DNA from 2 places in the Pseudoalteromonas sp. BSi20439 genome. Region 2 is predicted to be linked to the other one. Evidence: predicted binding sites of a transcription regulator. Region 2 holds the regulator's gene; the other holds the start of a gene.
What was found. Region 2 encodes sigma-54, which starts transcription at its own class of promoters, with help from an activator protein. Its sites were predicted from a motif close to GTTGGCACGNNNNTNGNNT; they were not measured.

Region 1 (5,115 bases), on a different contig from region 2:
CGCTGGCAACCAACTCTTTACCTGTTCCTGACTCACCGTTGATGAGTACGCTCATACTTGATGCTGACAGCTTACCTATAGCACGAAACACTTCCTGCATAGCCGGGGCTTCACCAATAATATGGGCACTTTTTGGCGGGGCGGTTTTTCGTTTGGTTTTTTTGGTCGAATTAGCTCGATACGCACTTTCCACCAGTGCAACCGCTTCATTTAAATCAAACGGCTTGGCCAAATACTCAAATGCGCCTTTTTGGAATGCATTAACGGCTGAATCAAGGTCTGAGTGGGCGGTCATAATGATCACAGGTAGCCCTGGCGTTTGCTCTGCTATTAGCTCAAGTAATGCCATACCGTCCATACCAGGCATTCGCACATCGGAAATCAACACGCTAGGTTGACTAAATTTTAGCGCGTTAAGTACGTTTTGTGCATCTGCAAAACTTTCTACTTCAAACCCTGCGCGAGTCAGTGCTTTTTCTAGTACAAAGCGAATTGAGGCATCATCATCTACAAGCCAAGCTGTTTTCATGCAAACTCCAAAGTATTAATCTGTAAACGGCAGATAAATATTAAATTCAGTATGTCCCGGCCAACTATCACATTCGATATAGCCATCATGTTGATCAATCAAGGTTTGCGCTATAGATAATCCAAGTCCCGAGCCACCTTCTTTATTGGTGGTCATAGGGTAAAATAAGGTGTCGCGTAAATTGGCATCAATACCCGGGCCGTTATCCATGACTTGAATAAGCAGTGCCTTTTTAGGGGCTTTGCCAGGACGACGATGCTGGTAATTAATCCGCGTTTTTATTTTTATTTCACCACCATCTACCAATGCTTGTTGTGCATTACGCACAATGTTTAGCACTACCTGTTGAACTTTGCTCTGATCAATATAAACATCAGGAATACTCGGATCGTAGTCTTTAACTAACCGAATATCGCGGTTGTTATCTAAGGTACTGAGTTTTACAACCGACTCTAATGTTTGATGTATATTGCCATACGATTTTTGCGGCAGCTGATTAGGCCCAAGGAGCCTATCAACTAATTCACGCAATCGATCGGCTTGTTCAATTATCAGTTCTGCACATTGATCTCTTTCTTGCTGATCACCTTCATACTGCAATAATTGCGCCGCCCCGCGAATTCCACCCAGCGGGTTTTTAATTTCATGGGCTAAACCGCGAATTAAGTTGCGTGCAGCTTGGTATTGATGCATTTGGTTTGAAACTTGATCGTGCTTAATTTCGTCATCGGTTTGTCGACATTCAAATAAAATATAAAAGGTATCGTTATGCTTTATTCGTCGCGTGCTGACCGCTAATTTTGCATGGCGAGAATCGATAAACACCACGTCAGCTCTATGCTGGTGGCAGTCTACACCATCAACTAACGAATACTGTGCAATACGTTTTAAGTCGATAGAGTGGTAATTGAATAAGTCGTCGAACGCTTGCCCGAGTAGGCGCTTTTCGCCTAAACCAAGTAATTCACTAGCACTGGTGTTGGCGTAAATAAGCGTAAAGCTTTCATCAAGTAACATCAGGGCGGTGGTTTGGTTTTGCCAAATTATATTTAGTAGCTCTGGGCTAAAATGTGTCTTATTAATCATTATTGCACCATTTTAGTGCGCCTGGGGAGGTAGGCAAGGTTTTTAGTAAAATATACGCTAATTATACGTATTTAACTGCAATTACCGACCTATATTAAGGCCTTTACGATGCATAAAAAATACACTGTCAGGGCTAGTTGCAATTATTTGATTTTGTTTATTATAAAGTTTAACTTGCAGTGTATGTTGGCCGCGTTCTACATCTCTTAACGCCAGGGTGGTGGTATCACTGGGTTCACCAATAGCAATGCCATTTAAAAACAAGCCAATAGTAAATCCAGCTTCAAAGCGAGGAGCGATCTGAGTTGAAACGTACACTGAACCGGTGTTTTCTCTTATAGTTTGGTTGGGCTCTGGTGATGTAATACTAATTTTAAACTTGACCGCTGTTTTAGTCGGTGAAGTATCAAGAATGTCAGTATTTGTTGCAGGCATGTTTAAGTGTTGGCTGGTGAGCTTAACCTCCTTGGCGCCAGGTTGAGGGGTATCTGAAAAAACCAGCACACCATTTTTGTCTTTCCATGCATAAATTTTTTTATTGCTTGCATGGCTATTAACACTTAACACTAAAGCTATTAATAGCAACAAAACCTTACCTACCATCCTGCCACCCTGCATTGTTTAAACTTACTTCACTTTAGTGTAGAACCGTTAAATTTGCCATAAAAAAAGCCCGCAAAGCGGGCTTAAAACACACATTATTTATCGGTTAATAAATTAACAGCTGTAGTACATTTCAAACTCAACTGGGTGAGTCGTCATGTTAAGTTTTTCAACTTCTTTTGACTTAAGTGCAATGTAAGCATCAATGAGGTCATTAGTGAATACGCCACCTTGGTTTAAGAACTCACGGTCTGCATCTAATGCCGCTAGTGCTTCATCTAGTGATGATGCCACAGTTGGAATTTCTGCTGCTTCTTCTGCTGGTAAGTCATATAAATCCTTATCCATGGCATCGCCAGGGTGGATTTTGTTTTTAATTCCGTCAAGGCCTGCCATAAGCATTGCAGAGAAAGCAAGGTATGGGTTAGCAGTTGGATCTGGGAAGCGTACTTCAATACGGCGACCTTTTGCAGATGGAACCACTGGAATACGGATTGACGCTGAACGGTTACGTGCAGAGTATGCAAGCATTACTGGTGCTTCAAAACCTGGCACTAAACGTTTGTACGAGTTAGTTGACGCGTTAGCAAAAGCGTTGATTGCTTTAGCATGTTTGATGATACCGCCAATGTAGTAAAGCGCGTCTTCAGAAAGGCCGCCGTACTTATCACCTGCGAATAAGTTTACGCCGTCTTTAGCTAAAGATTGGTGACAGTGCATACCAGAACCGTTATCACCAACAACAGGCTTAGGCATAAACGTTGCTGTCTTTCCGTATAAATGAGCCATGTTATGGATAACATATTTCATTTCTTGGATTTCATCTGCTTTTAAAACCATAGTGTTAAAGCGAGTTGCGATCTCGTTTTGACCGGCAGTCGCCACTTCGTGGTGATGCGCTTCAACAACTTGGCCCATTTCTTCTAACACTAAACATGTTGCAGAGCGCCAATCTTGGAAGTCATCTACTGGTGCAACTGGGAAGTAACCGCCTTTAACACCTGGACGGTGGCCTGTGTTGCCATCTGCATATTCTTTATCTGAGTTCCAAGCTGCTTGCTTAGAATCAATTTTATACATTGAACCTGACATGTCAGATTTGTATTTAACGTCGTCAAATACGAAAAATTCTGGTTCTGGACCGAATAAAACTGTGTCAGCAATACCGGTAGAACGCATGTACTCTTCAGCGCGTTTAGCTACTGAACGAGGGTCGCGCTCATAACCTTGTAATGTAGAAGGCTCAACCACGTCACAACGAACGATAAGTGTTGTTTCTTCTGTGAAAGGGTCAAGCTTGATTGAATCTGCATCAGGTAGTAGCACCATGTCTGATTCATTAATGCCTTTCCAGCCAGCAATTGAAGAACCGTCGAACATCTTTCCATCTTCAAAAAAGTCTTCATCAACTTGATGATGAGGAATAGAAACATGTTGCTCTTTACCTTTTGTGTCAGTAAAGCGTAAATCAATGAACTTAACGTCATTTTCTTTAATAAAATCTAAAACCGATTGTGACATGTGTCCTCCAACTATTGGGTTTTATTATTGCTGCTTAGATACTTTAAATACCTATAAGCTGATTTTGTGCCACTATTATAATTTGTTGTTTTTTATGTGAAAATATATAAACAGTATAAAGGCGGCATAGATTAAGCACTGTTTTGGTGCGTAATAATTCCAAAACGGTGCAACATTTACAGGGTTATAATTGCTTGCAAATTAATCACCTTAGACTAACACAAAGAAAATGCAAAATACGCAGTAAAGTCGCTTTAAATTAATCCAAAACCACCTTTTGAGATTAATTTATAAAAATTAATCATCAAAATTAATTATTTTAAAACAAAGAGTTAATTATTTTATTGCGAAAGTTTGAAATTTTATTTTGGATAAACTTTCATCCATTCCATTTATAGGGGATAATATGCGCCCTTTTAAATCCTATGCTGGGACATCTCGTGAAAGCGCAGGTGAGAACGTATAGCCCCTGCAGGATCAATGAGATTCAATTTCTCTGAGTGAACATATGAGTATCGAAAAGTTAAGAAATATAGCAATTATCGCCCACGTTGACCACGGTAAAACAACACTGGTTGATAAACTACTTGAGCAATCAGGTACATTAGAAACACGCGGCGGTAATGAAGAGCGCGTGATGGATTCAAACGACATTGAAAAAGAACGTGGTATTACCATTTTAGCGAAAAACACCGCTATCTCTTGGAATGATTACCATATCAATATCGTAGATACTCCTGGACACGCCGACTTCGGTGGTGAAGTTGAACGCGTACTTTCGATGGCTGACTCAGTACTACTACTTGTTGACGCTCAAGAAGGCCCAATGCCACAAACGCGTTTCGTAACGCAAAAGGCATTCGCGCAAGGCTTAAAGCCAATCGTTGTTATCAATAAAATTGATAAGCCAGGTGCTCGCCCTGATTGGGTTATGGATCAAATCTTTGATTTATTCGACAACCTAGGCGCAACTGATGAACAGTTAGACTTTAAAGTAATCTACGCATCAGCAATCAATGGTTGGGCTACATTAGATTTAGACGAAGCATCAGATAACATGGAACCTATGTTCAAGATGATCGTTGACGAAGTATCACCACCGGATGCAGATCCTGAAGGTGACTTCCAAATGCAGATTTCACAGCTTGATTACAACTCTTATAAAGGTGTAATTGGCATTGGTCGTATCAAACGCGGTTCAGTTGTACCTAACCAACAAGTTACGATTATTAGCGCTGACGGGTCTAAACGTAACGGTAAAATTGGTTCAGTACAAAGCTACTTAGGTCTTGAACGTATTGAAACTGATAAAGCTTACGCTGGTAACATCGTAACGGTAACGGGTCTTGGCGAGCTTAAGATTTCAGATACGCTTT
Region 2 (5,379 bases):
CAGGCCTAATTTGTTTTTTATTAAAAATGTGTTTTCTAACCGCATTACTATTCTCTTTGATGTTATTCTTGTTCTCTGTGACGAATTTTTACATTAGGATGACTCATTGCAAAACTTTCACCTATAGTTTGCGCTAAGTAAACAGAACGGTGTTGTCCACCAGTACAACCTATGGCTATGGTCAAATAGCTGCGGTTATTTCTTTCTAAATGCGGCAACCATGTTTGTACAAAGGTTTGAATTTGCCATGTAAATTTTTGTACTATGCTGTGGCTGGCTAGGTAGTCTTTTACCGGTTGATCTAGCCCTGTGAGTGGCTTAAGTTCAGGCTCCCAATGCGGGTTTGGTAAAAATCGGGCATCGAATACGTAATCTGCTTCTTTGGGTATACCGTGCTTAAAACCAAATGACTCAAAGGTAATGATCAGTTGTTTGTCTTTTTTACCGAGTATTTTTTCACGGATAGACTCAGCCAGCTGATGCACACTTAAATCAGTGGTATCAATCATATGATCAGCATGATTGATCAAAACATCCAGTAGTTGTTTTTCTTTTTTTATTGCTAAATCAAGCGGTAGAGAATCAATAGAAAGAGGGTGAAGACGCCTAGTTTCCGAAAAGCGTTTAATTAATGTTTGATCGTCACTGTCTAAATAAAACACCGTTGGTTTAGTGAAACCAGGTAAATATTCAATGATTTCATTAAACTGTTGCTGCTCTTTAGGTAAGTTACGCACATCAACACTTACGGCAATTTTGTTGTAGCTGTCGGAAACACTTCGAACAAGAGATGGTAATAAATTTAAAGGAATATTATCTACACAATAATAACCTAAATCCTCAACAACCCGTAACGCAACAGATTTACCAGAACCTGAGCGACCACTTATAATTATTAATTCCATTTATCACCCTTTATTGTTACTACGGTTGACTGACAATGACTTGGTACAGCTCATTGTCGGATTTTGCCGCCCGTAATTGCTTACAAAATTCTTTATCGTTGAGCTTATCTGCAATGGTAGCTAAGGTCTTTAAATGCTGTTGATTGTCACCGTCGGGGACAATTAAGGCAACAAAAATGTCGACCGGTCGGTTATCTATCGCATCAAAATTAATAGCCGTTTCGCTCACCAGTATAAGTGCAAGAGGCTCTTGTGCACCACTCATACGACCATGTGGAATTGCAATTCCTCGGCCTATACCTGTGCTCCCTAGCTTTTCTCTAGCGGTTAACGCGTTGAGAATATCTTGTTGGGTTAAATAGGGCAGTTTATTGTGAGCCAATTCACTGATAAATTCTAAAATTCTTTTTTTACTATTAAAAAGGACCGCAGCTTTACTGCAGTCCTGACAGATAAGTGAGCTTAGTTTCATAGTGTTAGTGTCGAGCAAGTTTCTCTTTGTGTTTAATTACTTGACGATCTAGCTTGTCAATCAGCGAGTCTATAGCGGCATACATATCTTGATGTTCAGTAGAGGCAAAAATTTCAGCGCCACTAACATGAACGGTTGCTTCAGCTTTTTGGTTTAGTTTTTCTACATCGAGAATAACATGCACATTCGTTATGTGATCAGTGTGCCTCTGCAGCTTTGCAAATTTACTATTTACGTAGTCTCTAAGCGAGTCAGTAATATCTACATGGCGACCAGTTAAGTTCAGTTGCATAAACATTTTCCTCTTTGTTGTACGCCTTAAATCAAACTTTTTCGTTGATTCGACGGGGGAATAGCTAGAGATTCGCGATATTTTGCAATAGTTCTCCTTGCTACTTTAATTCCTTGCTCTGCCAATATATCTGCAATTTTACTATCACTCAATGGTTTAGCTGAGTTTTCTGCCGCGATTAATTTTTTAATTAATGCGCGAATTGCTGTTGATGAACATTCGCCACCGTTTTCAGTGCTTACATGGCTTGAAAAGAAATATTTAAGCTCAAAAATACCCCGTGGTGTATGCATGTATTTTTGCGTAGTAACACGCGAAATAGTCGATTCGTGCATTTCTACCATTTCTGCCACATCATTAAGCACCATAGGCTTCATCGCCTCAGGACCATGTTCAAAAAAGGCCTGTTGCTGTTGCACAATACAGTTAGTTACTTTAAGTAGCGTGTCGTTTCTACTTTCTAGACTTTTTATAAACCATTTTGCTTCTTGCAAGTGTGAGCGAATAAACTGGCTATCACCACTTGATTTAACAGTACGTGACATAGCCGCATATTGGCTGTTTACCCTAATTTTAGGCATGCTATCAGGGTTTAGTTCAACCACCCAACGCCCTTTAATTTTTTTAACCGACACATCAGGAATAACATACTCTGACTCTTCTCTGACAATAGTGTCTGCCGGTTTTGGGCTAAGGGTATGAATTAACGTCATGATCTCTTTAAGCTCATCTTCTTTGAGCTTAGTTTTTTTCATTAACGTGCGATAATCACGTGCCGCTAGTAAATCAATATGATCGGTTAAAATCATTTTTGTTTCGTTTAAAAAAGGCGTGTCTTTATCAAATTGATTAAGTTGAATACACAAACACTCTTGTAAACTACGCGCGGCTATTCCTACTGGATCAAATAATTGAATACGCTTTAATACCGCTTCTATTTCATCAAGTTCAACTTCATCTTCGTCGTCGTTTTCTTGATTAAAGCTTTCTAAAATTTCTTCACAGCTAAGGGTTAAAATACCTGAGTCGTCCACGGCTTCTACTATTGCAATCGCAATGGCTTCATCTGTAGGACTAAATGGCGTCAGTTGCAATTGCCACATTAAATATTCATGCAGCGTTTCAGTTGAAGAGCCTTGATAAATTGATTCATCTTCAGGCATCGGTCCCGATGAAGAGGCAGGTGCTGCGCTCATGTATTCATCCCATGTAACGTCCATTGCCATATCATCGCTAATGGTGTCTTTGCTCATGGCTTCGCCGCTGTCTTGCTCATACTCGCTAGGTTTTTCGTCAGCTGAAGCACTTAGCGTTGATTCATCGTTATCGGCTTTTTGTTCGTTTTTACCCGCAGCATCTTCGCTGTAATCTTGTTCTTCAACTTCAAGCAAGGGATTGCTATCGAGCGCTTCTTGAATTTCTTGCTGGAGATCCAATGTACTGAGCTGCAATAAGCGAATTGCTTGTTGCAACTGTGGAGTCATTGTAAGTTGCTGGCCCATGCGCAGCTGTAATGATTGCCTCATTTATCTCTAACAATCCTTTTAAATTACGGTCTGTTGACCTTTACGGATTAAAATTTGTTCAAACTAGGGGCGGTTTAATCGCGGCGCGAGGTTTGTAACCTAGTGGGCTAAGTCAAAACCGAGCAACAAAAAGTAAATCGTCCCTAGGCAGAACCCGAAGGCCAGCGCCTGTTTGGCATTGATGCTGCGTTATCGCCTATTTATGGGGAATACCACATCACATAGGCTCTGCCTTGCCTAAATACCAAACAGACTGCTGCAAATTCAACCTTGAAAGGTCAACAGACCTAAGTATAATTAATCTTAGCAGATGCTTAGTGGAATAACACAAATATTAGAGCTTGAACTGCTCGCCCAAATAAACATCGCGTACTGTTTTATCGTTTAATACGTAATCTGGAGTGCCTGATGCAATTAACTCCCCATGAGAAACTATGTAGGCTTTTTCACAAACATCAAGTGTTTCGCGTACGTTGTGATCTGTGATCAATACGCCAATCCCTCGATTTTTAAGATGCTCTATGATCTTTTTAATATCTAATACAGAGATAGGATCAACCCCTGCAAAGGGTTCGTCTAATAGTATAAATTTAGGATTTGCTGCTAATGCCCGGGCAATTTCAACACGGCGGCGTTCACCGCCTGACAGAGCCATACCTTGGCTGTCACGAATATGCTGAATGCTAAATTCATCAAGTAAATTATTTAAGGTATCTTCACGTTGTTGTTTATTAAGCTCTTTACGTGTTTCTAAAATAGCCATTAAGTTTTGGTAAACCGTCAGCTTTCTAAAAATCGATGATTCTTGTGGTAAGTAACCAATCCCTAGGCGAGCTCGGCTGTGCATTGGTAATAAAGTGATATCTTGATCATCTATTGATATTTTACCTTTATCGCTCGGTACAAGCCCTACAATCATGTAAAAGGTCGTGGTTTTACCTGCGCCATTGGGGCCAAGTAAACCGACAATACTGCCAGCTTCGACTTCTAGGCCAACATTTTTCACCACTTCACGGCCTTTATAGCTTTTTGCTAATAGCTCTGCTTTTAATGTGCTCATGGTTGGCCTTTATCGTCTTCTTTTTTGTTTTCAACAGGCACCAAAATGGTGTGTACACGATCGGTTGAATTTTCATCTTTTTCTGCGCTAATCAACTGCTGCTCTATATCGTAGGTGATACTTTTAGCGGTAATTTTTTGACCTGCTTGAGCGATGCTGGCATCACCGATTAAGGTTAAAAAACGTTGCGATACATCATAGCGAACTTCATTGGCACTGGCGCTCATGATGGTGCCATCAGCTTGTGTTTCTTCAAAGTAAGCAGGGCTACCTGTGGCAATTAAAAGTTGCTTATTCTCGCCTAAGTCATCACGTTTATGTACTTCTAAACGATCGGCGGTAATGCGGCGATTACCATGAATAATTTCAACATTCTTTTCAAAAATGCCCACGTTTTCTTTTAATTGACCTTCCTGTCTGTCAGCACTAATTGAAATTTGATTAGCCACAGGGGCTTCAACGGCCTCCTCTGCATGGCTATGAAATGCAATCAGTAGTGAAGGAACAATTAAAATTTTAAATAGGTTATTGGTCATAATATAGGGTTCGCGTATGGTTAATAAGTTTAATCACTTCGGTTTTTAAATCGGCTTCAAGGCCTTTACCGATGATTTTTAAATTAGGTCCTGTAATAACGACTGGCTGCTGTGACTGCATAGTGAGTAGTTTTATATCTACATTGATGCTATCGGCTGTGATCGTATCGATCATTGCGTTATCGACTAAATTTAGCGCTTTCACATTACCCTCTAACACCAGTTGCCGATCGTCGTAGAGGGTGGCTTCATCAGCGTTAATACGCCATGTTTGCTGTTCGTTATATAACGTAAATATAGGTTTTTCAAAAAAGGTAAAACCGAGTTGTTGATATAACTCCATTTTTACCGCAGTCACTTTATGGCTTACTTTACCTTGATCATTGTAAGCGGTTTGTTTTAGCTCAATCGCGGTATAATCGGGTCTAGCAATAACTTGAGTTTGTTCATCCGCAACAATATCTACCTGAGTAAAGTAAGGATACCAAAGCCAAACCATACAGCTTATGAATAAAACGCTCAGTATAATGCGCGCCACATTCATGAACTGGTTCCTTGGCTGGTAAGTGGCTTATTGTTTTCAAGCAT

Region 1: a site for sigma-54 is predicted at 3,795-3,813, ahead of glnA (glutamate--ammonia ligase). Genes of this name have one in related genera too.

What each region holds. Positions count from the first base shown of each region.
Region 1 is NZ_BADW01000223.1:38,264-43,378, forward strand. It holds partial or broken gene ntrC (nitrogen regulation protein NR(I)) at 1-529, opposite strand, end outside; gene glnL (nitrogen regulation protein NR(II)) at 545-1,615, opposite strand; gene P20439_RS17485 (DUF4124 domain-containing protein) at 1,697-2,218, opposite strand; gene glnA (glutamate--ammonia ligase) at 2,333-3,739, opposite strand; gene typA (translational GTPase TypA) at 4,248-5,115, shown strand, end outside.
Region 2 is NZ_BADW01000055.1:40,555-45,933, forward strand. It holds gene P20439_RS05360 (HPr family phosphocarrier protein) at 1-45, opposite strand, end outside; gene rapZ (RNase adapter RapZ) at 63-905, opposite strand; gene ptsN (PTS IIA-like nitrogen regulatory protein PtsN) at 925-1,377, opposite strand; gene hpf (ribosome hibernation promoting factor) at 1,382-1,669, opposite strand; gene P20439_RS05380 (RNA polymerase factor sigma-54) at 1,696-3,195, opposite strand; gene lptB (LPS export ABC transporter ATP-binding protein) at 3,530-4,255, opposite strand; gene lptA (lipopolysaccharide transport periplasmic protein LptA) at 4,252-4,791, opposite strand; gene lptC (LPS export ABC transporter periplasmic protein LptC) at 4,781-5,335, opposite strand; gene kdsC (3-deoxy-manno-octulosonate-8-phosphatase KdsC) at 5,332-5,379, opposite strand, start outside.